2 linked regions of the Acaryochloris sp. CCMEE 5410 genome follow. The protein of the gene in region 1 interacts with the protein of each later gene in a pairwise test. Links are inferred from orthologs where the notes say so. Each region holds a gene or a part of one and is shown in the gene's direction. Other genes may lie near its edges.

The links.
Region 2: the proteins of ligA (region 1) and leuS interact in binary tests that used the Escherichia coli proteins (3 or more experiments, as listed by UniProt). The link is inferred for Acaryochloris sp. CCMEE 5410 from one-to-one orthologs.

Annotation. Positions count from the first base shown.
Region 1 is NZ_AFEJ02000002.1:606,356-614,932, reverse strand. Bases 3,297-6,289 are described here. They hold ligA (NAD-dependent DNA ligase LigA), read left to right. Parts: upstream 3,297-3,775; coding sequence 3,776-5,803; downstream 5,804-6,289. Other genes in these bases: ON05_RS23595 (response regulator), read right to left, coding at 5,860-6,289; ON05_RS23605 (hypothetical protein), read left to right, coding at 3,297-3,668. Also shown: ON05_RS23625 (nitrile hydratase accessory protein), read left to right, coding at 1-202; ON05_RS23620 (HupE/UreJ family protein), read left to right, coding at 246-908; ON05_RS23615 (protochlorophyllide reductase), read right to left, coding at 1,013-2,023; ON05_RS23610 (Rad52/Rad22 family DNA repair protein), read left to right, coding at 2,224-2,694; more of ON05_RS23605, read left to right, coding at 2,709-3,296; more of ON05_RS23595, read right to left, coding at 6,290-6,534; ON05_RS23590 (PAS domain S-box protein), read right to left, coding at 6,531-8,577. UniProt on the Escherichia coli protein: DNA ligase that catalyzes the formation of phosphodiester linkages between 5'-phosphoryl and 3'-hydroxyl groups in double-stranded DNA using NAD as a coenzyme and as the energy source for the reaction.
Region 2 is NZ_AFEJ02000002.1:983,187-989,680, forward strand. What follows is about bases 2,912-6,071. They hold leuS (leucine--tRNA ligase), read left to right. Parts: upstream 2,912-3,287; coding sequence 3,288-5,855; downstream 5,856-6,071. Other genes in these bases: ON05_RS25400 (triacylglycerol lipase), read right to left, coding at 5,865-6,071. Outside these bases: ON05_RS25375 (hypothetical protein), read right to left, coding at 1-141; ON05_RS25385 (hypothetical protein), read right to left, coding at 1,244-1,630; ON05_RS25390 (DUF262 domain-containing protein), read right to left, coding at 1,675-2,709; more of ON05_RS25400, read right to left, coding at 6,072-6,476.

The DNA of each region.
Region 1 (8,577 bases):
GCATTTTGAATGGGAAGCCTTCCGCCAAACCTTAATCGAGACCATCGATGAGTGGGAAACCACCCATTCCCTAGATGATCCGGAATGGGACTATTATCAATGTTGGTTAACCGCTTTAGAAAAAGTAGCCGTTGAGTCTGGGGTCATTGCTGCTGGTGAACTAGAGGCCCAACTGGCCCAACTGTTGGATTGTAAGGGATAGCCCCCTATTGAAGTTGCATCATCTATCTGAGGAAAGCCAATCGATGACCATTTCCACCCGATCCCGCAGCCCCTTCACTAGCCGTCGGCTAGGACTGGGCATTACCCTAGGGATCCTCACCTTACTGACCTGTTCTTCCCCGGTTTTCGCCCATCATCCTTTGGGTGGGCGGTTACCAGCCAATGCCTTTGAAGGGTTTATGTCTGGGATGGGACATCCCGTGATTGGCATGGATCATCTGGCCTTTGTGATTGCTGCTGGCCTGGTGGCGGCCTTGATGCGCAAAGGGGTGCTGGTACCGATAGTATTTGTACTAGGGTCCCTAGCAGGCACAGGCATCCATTTACAGGCCCTCGATTTGCCTGCTCCTGAATTGTTTATTTCCGCTTCAGTCCTAGCATTTGGCTTAGTCTTAGCCCGAGGATTACAAACTAATATTTGGTTGATATCGCTGCTGGGTGCAGCTGCAGGTGTGTTTCATGGCTATGCCTATGGTGAAGCCATTGTTGGTGCGGAGATGACGCCTACCCTGTCCTACTTGCTCGGGTTTGTCTCCATTCAGCTAGTAATTAGTCTAGTGGCCTGGACCATGGGTAAAGCCATTCAGAAAAAGAATCAGAGCCAAGGTTTGTTGAATTTAAGATTTGCCGGATTTATCCTGAGCGGTATGGGAGCTGCGTTTCTGAGTTCTGTTGTCCTGGGTTAATTTAAACTGTAAGTCTGATTCATTAGGCCATTCGTCTGGTTTAAATCGGAAGAGCGCCGTGGGATTCCGCGGCGCTCTGTTTTTGATGCCAAAGTAGATCTGAATTAGTGAGAGGTACTCATCTGGGGCATGGAGGTATCTTGGCTGGAGAGACCCACCAGACCTTCACTCAAGTCCCAAAGTCGTTGTGCTTTAGCATCATCTAAAGACTCGTTAGACATCTCTTGCTCAAAGGAGGGGCGACCTTCCTTCTGGCGATTCCCCCAGCTCCAGTACACACCAGACTTGCCGAAAAGTGGATCAGAAACGACCTGGGCCACTCGGGTGCCAGCTAGTTCTTCCGTGACAAAGCCACCGGTGATAAAGCGCTGGAACTTTGGAAATAGGAATCTAAAGAGAGAGAAATGATCGCGGAATAATCCTGTGGTCGCCACACATCCAGGATAGAGGGCGCTAAAGGTAATTCCCGTAGAATCATGATAACGACGATGGAGTTCACGCATGGTCAGCATGTTGCAAAGTTTGCTGTCCTTATAGGCCTTACCGGGCTTAAATTTCTTGCCATTAATCATGGAGACAGGCGCTTTGAAGCCAGCTTCCAGACCTCTCATATCGCCCAAATCAGGCGGTGCAGGAATGGGGATTTTGCCGCCCAGCTCTTTGGGATTGGCGGTTACGGTTCCGAGGATAATCAGACGGCGCTGATCATACCCAGACCGCATTAAATCTTCCAGCATCAGATTACAGAGCAGGAAATGCCCCAAATGGTTGGTACCTACGTTTAGCTCATACCCTTCTGCTGTATGCAGCGGCTTCTTAAGCAGGGGCATATAGATAGCTGCGTTACAGACGAGAGCATCTAAAGAACGGCCCATTTCCCGAAAGTCTTTTACAAATCGGTGAATGCTCTCAAAGCAAGCCAGATCAAGATGGATGACAGTGTAGCTGTCGCGGGGAATGCCTACAGATTGGGCAGCCGTTTCTGCCTTCAGAAAATTGCGGCACGCCATAATCACGTGCCACTTACCGGTGAGGGCTAAGGCTTTAGCTGCATATAAACCGACGCCTGAAGACGCTCCGGTAACCACCACTGTTTGTTTTTGCTGTTGTTCCATTTGTCAGGCTTCTTAAGCTTTTTTGACTTAAATTTACTAATCTTCAGGTTCACACAACAAAAAGGGTTTCAGTGGATTCTGCAATAAACCTTAAGGAATCATCGACCAAAGACTGATAAATGGTTTCGGTATTTTGCTTATTGTCACTGTATTTATATGGGTATAATATAGTACAATTATACTATAAAGCTATCGAAGTCATGAAGACTGAACTTCTAGACCAACTCAAAGCTCCCTTCCCCGCCGCAGAGCATCAAGATCGAACTCTGCCAGGAGGCGGTAAGTGGTTCTTTATCCCTTGGCAGCGAATTCGCAAACGACTCAATGAGGTTTGTCCAGACTGGTCCGTTTCCTATAGCGATCCTGTGATCGTTGGGGAATATGTGGTGGTGCGTTGTCAGCTCACCCTAGAGGGATTAACCCGAGAAGGTGTGGGAAACGACAAAGCTTATCCCGAAAAGCAAACCTATGGCACACCCATTGAACGAGCGATTGCTGATGCCTTTAAAAATGCAGCTGAACAATTTGGCGTTGGGGCCTACCTGGACAATCAAGAATTTGTGATCAGGCATATGCAGAAGCAGGGGGACGGCAGAGCCTATGCTTATTCCGATATACGACAGCAAATTCGCACCCAAAAGAATCGTCAACCCCTGAAAAAAGCAGGGTAGCAATAGGGCATCCTATGCCAAAGCCCGACTGGCTACGGCAAAAAATCCAGGCTAGAACGGTAGGTGATAGCTGGCGTAGGTGGTTGATGGATATGACGAAACTTTTTGGCTATCAGCGTCAGGTTTGCTTGTTGTCAGCTTTTATGGTGGGATTGCTGGTTCAACCTGCTTGGTCCCGGTCTCATTCCCCTCTTTTGACACCCGTTGCCCAACCCTTTGTCCATCCAGCAGAGAAAACGGTTGACTATGGCCTGCTTGTTCGGGCCATGCGCCAGTTCTTAGCCAACGATCGTTATTTGCTCCAATCAGAATTGACCCTGGAGGCTAAAACGCCTGGGGCAGATCTCGTTTCAGTGGCTCAAATCCAAACCATTTCAGAAGAGCCTAACCGGTTCAGAACCAAGATTAGCTTTAGGGACCAAACGGGGGAAGTGGGGAGAGAATATCTGTTAGTCTCAGACGGTCAACACGTTTGGACCCACGATCTCAGTAAAAATGTTTACTCGGTTCGTGACTATCAACAGTTCCAAGATGCCAATGATAACTTTCTCTCGGGTATGCTGTCTCGGTTGTTTTCAACCATCCGTAATAGCGCTGGGAAAGACAATATTGCCTTGTTGGTGAATGTGCCAGAAGACAAGCTGGTGGAGATTTTGGAATCTAAGTTTGCACCGGATAAGGCTGGACTCAAGTCTGATACCCAACGGTTAGAGGGGGCTCAATACACCACCTACTCCTATTTGGATCAAACGAAAGGCTATCAGCTGCAGGCCTTTATAGATGAGTTGACCTCTGAAATTAAGTACTTGCAAATGGCCAGTCAGAATCCCCAAACCTTGGACTTCAATATTCAGGAGAAGGTGATTCAATACACCAATCCCCTTGCAGTTCCTGCCGACGCCTTTCGCTTTGTCCCTCCTACCGGGGCCAAGCTGCAAAAAACACCGATTTCGATCAATCCATTCCTTCAGTGATTGTTCATTTTTTTACTTCTAAACCAGAGTGGGATATACCCTAGCTTCTGGATATCTCTAACTGAGATGAAATTGCCGACCTAATACTTTGGGAGATTTTGTGGACTGTGAACACAGTATCCTCTTCAGATCAAGCACGGGTGCAAGAGCTGCGACAGTTGCTGCAGAAAGCAAGCTATGCCTACTACGGGTTGGATGCTCCCATCATGGAAGATGCCATTTATGACCAGCTTTATCACGAGCTGGTGGATTTGGAGGCCCAGTATCCCCAACTGATTACGACTGATAGCCCCACCCAGCGGGTGGGAGAACGTCCTGCCACTCAGTTTGTGTCGGTTCAGCATCGGATTCCCCTTTATAGTTTGGAAAATGCTTTTGACCGAGGTGATATGGACACCTGGGATGAGCGCTGGCATAAATTAGTCCCCAACCTCAGCCAAGAGCCGGGGTATGTGACCGAACTCAAAATCGATGGATCGGCGTTGGCCTTGACCTATGAAAATGGGCTATTGGTGCGGGGCACTACCCGAGGCGATGGCACCAAGGGAGAAGAGATTACCCAAAATGTGAGAACGATCCGCTCCATTCCCCTGCGCTTGAATATTGAACATCCCCCCGAATGGCTAGAGGTGAGAGGGGAAGCGTTTTTGGGGCTACAAGTATTTGAGCAAATCAACCGCGATCGCATCCAGGCAGGAGAAGCCGAGTTTGCCAATCCCCGCAATGCCGCCGCTGGTACCCTCCGTCAGCTTGACTCTAAAGTGGTGGCTGAACGCAAGTTGGATTTCTTCGCCTATACGATCCATATTTCTGGCCCCACGGATGATTTGGCCCTTCCCCAAACCCAATGGCAAGCCTTAGAAACCCTGAAACAGCTCGGTTTTCGGGTTAATCCCAATCGACGCCAGTGCGGAAGTCTGGCAGAGGTGCAGACTTACTATGATGACTGGTCCTTAAAGCGGCTCGATCTGCCCTATTTGACCGATGGAGTGGTGATTAAGCTGGATGATTTAGGGGTACAGGACGAACTGGGATTTACCCAGAAGTTTCCCCGCTGGGCGATTGCCTGGAAGTATCCACCGGAAGAAGCGGCCACTCGCATCGAACAGATTACGGTTAATGTCGGACGGACTGGCGCCCTTACCCCCGTGGCTGAATTTAAACCTGTCCAGTTAGCGGGGACAACAGTCTCTCGAGCCACGCTACATAATCGCGATCGCATCTCGGAACTCGACATCCATATTGGCGATACGGTCGTCGTCCGCAAAGCCGGAGAAATTATTCCTGAAGTGTTGCGGGTTTTGCCTGAGCTGCGGCCTGCAGGTGCTCAGCCCTACCAGATGCCCACAGAATGTCCGAGCTGTGGACAGCCTGCCGTGCAGCTCGAATCGGAAGCGGTGACCCGCTGTGTCAATGCCTCTTGCCCTGCCATCTTGCGCGGATCGCTGATTCACTGGGTCAGCCGAGGGGCTTTAGATATTGATGGCTTAGGGGAAAAGATTGTCGGTCAGTTGGCCGATTCCCAAATGGTTCAGTCTGTGGCTGATTTATATGAACTGAATGAAGACAAACTAATGGACTTGGATCGGATGGGGACGAAACTGGCTCGGAAGATTGTGAGTGCGATCGCAACCTCCAAACAGCAGCCCTGGCATCGAGTCCTCTACGGATTGGGGATTCGGCATGTGGGCAGTGTCAACGCTCAATTACTAACCGAAAACTATCCGACGGTAGACGCATTAATGGCCGTGGACGGCGATGCAATTGCAACCATCCACGGGATTGGTCCTGAAATTGCCCAATCTGTTTATGAATGGTTTAAAACCCCCACGAACCAGACCCTGATTCAACGCCTACAGGCAGCGGGTCTGCAGTTTGAGGCCATCGTATCTGAGCCGACTCAGCCTCAAACCTTATTGGGGAAAACCTTTGTGATTACCGGAACATTGCCGACCTTGAAACGCGATCAGGCCAAACAGATGATCCAAGATGCAGGGGGCAAAGTCACCGGATCTGTGAGTAAAAATACATCCTATGTGGTGGTTGGTGCAGATGCTGGCTCTAAACTTACAAAAGCACAATCATTAGGCATTAACCAACTATCGGAAGCCGATCTCCTGGCACTATTACAGTAGAAATTGAGACAGAACGGGCTTATCCTCAAATCCCAGATGGCTCTGTTGATAACGTATCAATTGGAGTCTGATTGACCTAAATAATCTCTAAGTATCCCTTCGATCTCTTCAATCTTGAATTGTTTGGATAAAATTATGAGCGGTTGGGCAAATGCAGCATACTGGGTGTCAGCTGCAACCAGCTGATCGAGTTGTTCGCGCAAGTCTTTGACAAAACCACTGGCAGCATATTCCAGCAAAACAGTCAGCTTCTCCGGAGGCGGCACAATGATATCAGTACTCGGAGTGGTCAACCCAGTCTGTTTAGATGTTTGTCCCTCGGGTAAAGCTTCATAAATCCACTCCAACTGCAGCAGTTCAGCAATCGTGTGATACAAATTCTGTGCATCAATGGGCTTTGGTAGAAAAGCATCACAACCCGCCTTAAATGCTCTGTTCTGTACATTTTGGTTAATCGTTGCCGACGTCGCAATCATCTTTATCGTTTTGATGGGTTCAGATTGGCGAACGGTAGCTAAAAAATCATAACCATCTATGCCTGGCATGATCAGATCAGTAATGACTAGATCGGGGGTTCCCTGATTCAGAATGTCGAGTCCAGCCTGTCCCTGCTCTGCCTCAAAGACAGTAAAGCCCACCAATTCTAACAACGTCGACAGGACGACTCGATTTTCCCATCGATCGTCGATGACCAACACTTGTCGCCGTTTTCCTTGGTAATCAACAATCACAGGATTACTCTGCTGTTAATCTTCCCCTGCTCCGCTAGGGGAAGATTAACCGTAAAGGAAAATTCGCTGCCTTGTTGAGGCTGACTGGTGACATGAATTTCACTGACCATCAGCCGGACAATACGCTGACTAATGGCCAGTCCCAAGCCCGTCCCTTCAGCTTGTTTATGTTGATCACCGACCTGTTCGAAGGACTGGAAAAGTTTGACCAAATCTTGCTCAGCAATGCCTACCCCTGTATCGATAACCCGGAAAGAGATGGAAACCTGCTGTTCCGAAAGGGGGGCGACATCGACGATAAAGGCCACCGAGCCATGATCCGTAAATTTGACAGCATTCCCCAATAGATTGAGCAGAACCTGTTGCAAGCGCTTGTCATCCACCTCAACCTGCTGAGGAAGCTGGGAACTGGGTTGATAGTGAAATTGAATCCCCTTTTGATCAGCCTTAACTTTGCACATTTCGACGACAGTCTGTAAGAGGTGAGGCAGATTGACTGCTTTAGGGGTCAACTCCAGTTTGAGCGCCTCGATCTTAGAAATGTCCAGAATGTCATTAATCAGGTTCAGCAGGTGGGAACCACACTGATAAATGGTGTCTATCCCTTCCCGTTCTTTATTCGATAGGGATTCTGAGCGGCGCAGGATTTGGGCATAACCCAGAATGCCATTGAGGGGCGTACGGAGTTCGTGACTCATATTGGCGAGAAAAAGGCTTTTGGCTTCGTTCGCCGCATCGGCTTTTTCTTTGGACTCAGCCATGGCTGATAGTAGCTCTGCTTGCTTGAGGGCAACGCCTAAATGACTGCAGACCTGTTCAAATAGCCTGACCTCACCGGGCTGCCATGCTCGGGGTTGGGAATGATTGTAGGCCGCCAGTAACCCCCAGAGCTTCTGGCCGACATAAATTGGGACTACCAGGTAGGCTCTGATATTAAATCGCTCCAGAACCTCAAGGTGACAGGGGGACAGATCTTTCTCGTAGATATCATCAACCTGGTAAGTGGTGTTAAAGACACAGGGATTCCCTTCTTCATTCACAAGGAAGGAATCATTCCACTCGGCTTGACGAGAGCTAAAAACTAACGGTTCTAGCGTCTCTTGTTTCGACTCGAAAATAAACTTTCCGCCCCAATACACATCAAATTTGTAAACCGTTACCCGTTCACACCCCAGAATGGGCCTGACGGCTTGGGTTGTGGTGGCAAAAATATCGTTGAGGTTGAGGCTTTGGCGAATGTCTTTGGTGATCCGGTTGAGTGCCTGTTCGTACTCATTGGCTTTCTCAACCTGTTCTTTGGCGGCTTGGAGGGCAATGGTACGTTCTTCTACTTTCTGCTTTAGGGTTTGGGAATACTCTTCCAGTTGTTGATTGGCTTGTTCCAGATCATCTTCAGCTTGTCGTCGTTGAGTGACATCAACGGCCATGGAAACGACTAAGCGACGTCCATCCGGTGAAGTTCCCAAGGGGGCAGAGCTAAACTGCCAAAAACAGTAGTCGCCATCCTGTTTGCGAATAACAAACACCCCTTCATCCCAACGCTTGGTTCGGCTATATTTGGATACTATGACTTCTTCGAGAATACGGATAGCATCTGGTCCATAGGCCCGCTGGGTCCAGTCCGCTGTCGTGGGGATGTCGGCGAGGGTATAACCAGTTAACTCGGTCCATGTAGAGCTAATCTGCAGAATCTCTCCGTCTTCGGCGTGAATCATGATCGGGAAAGGCGCATCTTCGATGGCGCGTCGGAATCGTTGCTCGCTGGCGCGAAGATTGGCTTCTGCCGCTTTGCGATCGCGAATATCTCGCATGACGGTCGAAAAATTCTCAATGGTCCCATCCACTGCTTTATGGGCAATAATGACTTGCGAAACGGGGATTTCATCTCCATTCCCATCAAGGAGTGCCAACTCTCCAGTCCAACTGCCATTTTCAATCGCAGCAGGTAAAGCCTCTTCAACAATAATTTGGTTGACCCAATTGGGATGACAATCTGCAATCGAGCGATGCTCCTGATGCCGCTCCAGATCTGAACGGAGGGTT
Region 2 (6,494 bases), 380 kb from region 1 along the record:
AGCTAGACGCTGCCGTTTCCAATCAACTACAGGTGATTTATATGCTAAAGCATGAGTAGTCTTTGACCAAGCGTATTCAAAAATCGTTCTAATTTGTACTTCAAAATAAACTTCGTAAAGTCTCTGGCTGGACGGGAGCATGTCACCTTTGCATTCCAATTAAGCCATTGAGGTAAGCACACCGATGTGCCAGCACTTGCGGGACATTACTTTCATTCCACTGCGCCCCTGAAATTTTGACTCTGCGACTAATCTGCTTGATAGCAGATTCAACAGCCCCAGACCCAATAGAGCAGATTTGCTCACTCTGGTAATAGTCATAATGACGATCCGATGCCGATGTTTGCGAACATAGTTGCAAAAGACTTGGGCCTGCTTTTCTTCAATGACTCAAATAGAGCCAAGGTTTCATCAACCTTCCCCTGCCATAAGAGCTGCTCAGCCTGGTGCAGACGTTTGAGGGACCCACCGACCTTATGAAGATTTTCCACCAGATGGTACCAGTCCAGAATCTCTCGCCGTTGCTCAGGTATGCTCAGCTGACGAATGATATTCCAAATGCCATCATGACCATCCCCTAAACAAGTCAGTGGAGAGGCTAACGGTTGCTGGTGAGTCCAGTCAATGAGCCGGGCATTATTGTGATAATCCGCGATGAGTCCCACATGCGTTGCCAGGGTTTTATAGTCTTTCCACTGACAAGGGTGTCCTAAAGGGGTGCGGATGCGCACTTTGCCACCATCTACACTCACTTCGGTTAAAGCTTCATGAGCCTGGGGGTAGGAAACCGTTGTTGATGCACCAATCGCTGCTGGGTTTTGGCTGGTACCTGAATCCCAGTTAAATAAGCCACATCTTTAGCAGTTTGAGCATAGGAGACATTGGCACTGATGCGCAAGCAACAATTCTCTAAATGAGGACTGATTTGACGATAGGGGGAAACGGCTAGATGCTGTGCCTGTTGAGTTGTAATGCTTAGAACGCCCAAGGTGCTTTTCAGGCGTCGGTTGCGGCCTGCTGCTGTGCCAGTAGCTGTGCGGATAAAAATGACCGAGTTCGGGACTGACATGGGTCTGAATTGCTGACGCACCGTCATCTCAATACCTTCTAGCGTCTTCAGGTTCTCTGGATCGCTTCTTCGTACAGTAATTGGGCTATCGCATCAAGATGGACTTTGAGTTGAGCTGCTTTTTCGGAGTTCATTGATGAAGACTTCTGGGCAACACTTGTATCCTGAACGATTTCAAAACAATCTGCAAAGGTGACATGCTCCCTGGCTGGACTCTATATGGGCAGGTTTTCTGAGCTTGCAATATGTTCTTGTTGAATCATATCTAAAAACATCAGCAGGTTTGTTTTGCTTTCCTTTATATCGTGTTTTATCTTCATCCAAAACAAATGACTCCGATATGAATTTAAGAACTGATGCTTCATCGCTAGGAAGGTTAACAACTATGGTGCAAGCATATAAGTCATTGATATCTTCCCATTTCGAATACATTCCAGTCTCTAACTTTTCAGATACGGATTCTCTTGACTTTATACGACCTTCAAACAAGAATTTATTTGCCTCACAGAATGGCCTTATAATACCTTTTGCCGTATCTTGAAGTCTTGATATTGTTGGCATATCATCTGAATACCGTAGTATTAAACATGAGGATAACATTATGTTTAATACTCCTTGATTATAGACTTCAGAATTCTAATTCTAGTAGTACGCGGACCACTATCATTGGATGCAGAACGAGCAGCTTTATAGTATTCCTCATAATCAGCTTGAGTAGATCTATGTTGTTCATCATCTATAGCGTCTGCGAAATCAAGCAAACAGTTGAGAAGTGAATTACTTTTTTCTAAGTTTTCACTTTTTAGTAAACCTGATACAGTTCCAAATAACGAATAAAAATCAGCTTGATTTTTGAATCTAGATTTTACTAAGCGCCCATCATTATCAAGTTCTACAATTGAATTAATAAATTTAATTGTGGTTTTGAATGCATCTTCGATATCTGTTTTCTCATCCCATTCTAAATCTCTTGCAGAGAACTCCTCGTCGAGACTTTGAGTAGAATGTCCCTTAGTTCCAATTTCAAGAAATAGTAACAAATGTGCAACAAACTCTACATCCTTCATTTGTTTCCTAGATTGAGCACTAATCTTAGGAAATCCTTCTGGCAAATTTCTAGACATCCATGAAGACATTTCCTCACATGAAGTTATGAAAAGGCCATCAAATTGAGCATGCCTCAACTCTTGATTGGAAAGTTTTGCTGTATTGCGGTTTATTCTGTCAAATATTTTATTGATAATGCCTTCATTATCTGTAGGCAAATACTCAACTGAAAACTGATATGACCAAATATCTTTCTTTATTCTTTTATCAAGTTCACTAAAATACTTTCCTCTTAGTTCGCTAGTTTGTGCTTTGTCTGAAACTGTGAATTGATCATTCACAAACTCAAAAATAGTTGTTAAGCGTTGTTTGCCATCAACAACATGATATTTGGCAAGACCCTCATCATTTATTTCTTCATATAAGAAGATTGCTGGGGCAGGATAATTTAGAAGTAAAGTATCAACAAAATAATCTTTAAACTCTTGATTCCAAACACTTCTTCTTTGATAAGGAGGAGTTAAATCAAGCAAATTGCGTTTGTGTATGTCATTAAACCAGGCAATTGTTTGAAAATTTTGTTTTCTATTCACTTTTTTACCTTGCTATATATAAAATCAGCTAAACAATATATTTTAGTCTGAAGATTTTTTCTGCTTGATAGTATTTCTAGTACTTATCAGGAAGATAATATCTAAGCAATAAATTAACATAAATAGTTATTTATCGATAGAAATAATCTAATAAATATTTTTACTTTGGGCACCATGAAGCTTTTAAGAGACTACAAAAAGAATATATTTTTATTTCACTCTAAATAATACTTAATTTCATAAAGCTATTAGCAGTTTATGAAAGCACGCAAACTTAAGCGAGTTATCGATAACAAGTTAAGACTGTTTATTCGAGTTCATTACTTTTTAATGCCAAAGAAAGCTATGTTAATGAATTAAATGGAATATTATTTTACTAAAAAATATAATCTCCATAATATTGAGTCCTGCTCAAGTATTTAGGGCATCCTCCTATCGACTAAAGACAAGGTGTAATGTAGCACCCCTTGAGAGTAAGGTGATGGGTCGTGCTACTTAGAGCCTGCTAACCAAAGAATGTTTAGGCCAGATATTCTCTAGAATAGTGAAGCAAACGCAGACCTTCAGGAGTAATAGTAGTGGAGTCCCGTTACAATCCCACCGAGATTGAACCCAAATGGCAAGCAAGCTGGGCCAAACAGGGGCTAGATGCAACTCCTGAAGACACCAGCAAACCCAAATTCTATGCCTTGTCCATGTTTCCCTACCCCTCGGGTAGCTTACACGTCGGTCATACCCGCAACTATGTAATCACCGACGTCATTGCCCGCCTCAAGCGGATGCAGGGCTACCGAGTTCTCCAGCCCATGGGTTGGGACGCCTTTGGCCTACCCGCTGAAAACGCTGCCATCGCTCGGGGCATTCATCCCGCCGAATGGACCTATGCCAATATGGCCCAAATGAAAAAGCAGCTAGAACCCCTAGGACTCTCCATTGACTGGAGCCGGGAAATTGCCACCTGCTCTCCTGACTACTATCGGTGGACCCAGTGGATCTTTCTGCAATTTCTGGATATGGGACTGGCCTACCAAAAAGAAGCTGCCGTTAACTGGGACCCGGTGGATCAGACCGTACTTGCTAACGAACAGGTGGATAATGAAGGCCGCTCTTGGCGATCCGGGGCCAAAGTGGAGCGCAAACTTCTGCGCCAGTGGTTTCTGAAAATTACCGACTATGCCGAAGAACTGCTTTCTGACTTAGATAAACTGACCGGCTGGCCTGAACGGGTCAAAACCATGCAGGCCAACTGGATTGGCAAATCCGTAGGGGCCTATCTGGAGTTCCCGATTGTAGGCATGGATGACAAGGTGGCCGTCTTTACCACCCGTCCTGATACGGTGTATGGAGTCACCTATGTGGTGCTGGCTCCAGAACATCCCCTCACCCCCCAAGTCACCAGCAAAGCCCAGAAAAAAGCGGTGGAGAAATTTATCGAGGCAGTGGGGGCCGAGAGCGAAATGGATCGCACAGCGGAGGACAAGCCCAAAAAAGGAATTCCCACAGGGGGTAAGGCGATCAATCCCTTTACGGGGGAAGAAATTCCCATTTGGATTGCTGACTATGTGCTGTATGAGTATGGAACAGGTGCGGTAATGGGGGTTCCTGCCCACGACACCCGAGACTTTGTGTTTGCAAAGCAGAATAAGCTACCGATTCAAACGGTGATTGTGCCGGAAGGTGGCGATGCGGAGACGCCCCTAGAAGCTGCCTATACGGAACCGGGACTGATGGTCAACTCCGGTGAATTTGACGGCAAAGTCTCCACCGAAGGCAAGCAGGCCATTATTGCCAAAGCTGAGACCAAAGGCTGGGGCAAGGCCAGGGTCCAGTATCGTCTGCGGGACTGGCTGATTTCCCGCCAACGCTATTGGGGCGTACCAATTCCGGTGATTCACTGTCCCAATTGCGGAGCCGTTCCGGTTCCCGAAGCCGATCTGCCTGTGGAACTGCCCGAAGATGTGGAGTTCTCGGCTCAAGGGGGATCGCCATTAGCCAAGTTGGAGTCTTGGGTGAATGTGGCTTGTCCCAATTGCGGGGCGGATGCCAAACGGGAAACCGATACCATGGATACCTTTATCGATTCCTCTTGGTATTTCCTCCGCTATCCTGATGCCAAAAATGACAAGGCCGTTTTTGATTCAGCCAAAACCAATGATTGGCTACCCGTGGATCAATATGTAGGTGGGATTGAGCATGCGATTTTGCACCTGCTGTATTCGCGATTTTTTACGAAAGTGATGCGCGATCGCAAACTTCTCAATTTCGACGAACCCTTCCAAAAGCTGCTCACCCAAGGGATGGTGCAAGCCCTCACCTATAAAAATCCAGAGACAGGCAAGTATATTGCACCTATTAATGTTGATGCTGACGATCCGAAGGATCCAGAAACCGGTGCCCCCTTGGAAGCCTTTTACGAAAAGATGTCCAAGTCTAAATACAATGGTGTCCCCCCAGAAGAGGTCACCAATAAGTATGGAGCCGACACCGCTCGTCTGTTTACCTTATTTAAGGCTCCTCCTGAAAAAGATCTGGAGTGGGAAGGCGCGGATGTGGAGGGTCAATTCCGGTTTCTGAATCGGGTCTGGCGACTGGTGAGCGAACATGCCGCCCAAGCCAAGGGCAAGAAAGCGAAGGTGAATAAAGCCAAGCTCTCGAAAACGGAGAAGGAGCTACGACGGTCTGTTCATATTGCCATCAAAGAAACCAGCGAAGATTTAGACGGCGATTATCAGTTCAATACCGCCGTATCTGAGTTGATGAAGCTGAGCAATGCCCTCAGTGATTCCAAGGAGAAAGCCTCTCCCGTCTATGCCGAAGGCGTGGAAACCTTGCTGCTGCTGCTCACTCCCTTTGCTCCCCATATCAGTGAAGAGCTATGGGAGAACCTAGGGCATTCCGATTCGATTCTGGGTCAGGCTTGGCCCCAGGTGGATAAAGAAGCCCTAGTGGCCGATGAGATTACCTTAGTGATTCAGATTATGGGTAAAACCCGAGGCACCATTCAAGTTCCGGCTGGCTCTAGCCGGGAAGACTTGGAACAGCTTGCCCGCGAGTCGGAAGTGGCCCAGCGGTATATTGCTGGCAAGGAAGTGAAAAAGGTAATTGTCGTTCCAGGCAAGCTGGTGAACTTTGTGGTTCCTAAATAGTGCGGGCCTTTAGGCTAGGGCCTCCAAGGACTGGGCGATATCCTCAAACACTGGGGTGGAATTCATAATAAAGGTGTGAATGGCAGGCACGGTCACTACTTTGTGTCCGTCACTGGCTTCTGCCACCGTGAGAATGCCATCGTTTAATTCATTGCCAAAGGGGAGCCACGATGCCCTAGGTCCGCCCGTGCCAACATAGATTTTGGTATGGGGTGGTAGGGTTAATTGGTTGATAAAACGAGCTTGGGCCAGTAACTGTCCCATTTCTCCTGTGAGCAGTCGATAAAGGCCGACTTTGGAGAAGAATTTTGCGGCTTGACAGGCCATCATCGGTGGGGCAAGGAAGAAGCAGGCTGCGGGTGGATGGGAGCTGAGCTGGGGATAGGCACTGCGGATAATGATGGTGCCGAGGGAATGACCCAGCAGGGCATAGGGTTGAAAACCGATTTGGGCTTGAATCAGTTGCACTAAGCGGTCTGTGACGGTTTGCAAGGATTCTAAGGTGGGGGAATAGCCAAATAGGTGGGGAGTATGGCCCAGCTTGCGGAGTCGGTGCTGTAAGTACAGCATGGACAGGGGTGTGCGGCCCATGCCGTGAATCAACACTACGTTTAGTCCCATCCAAGTCCGCTCAGCAAG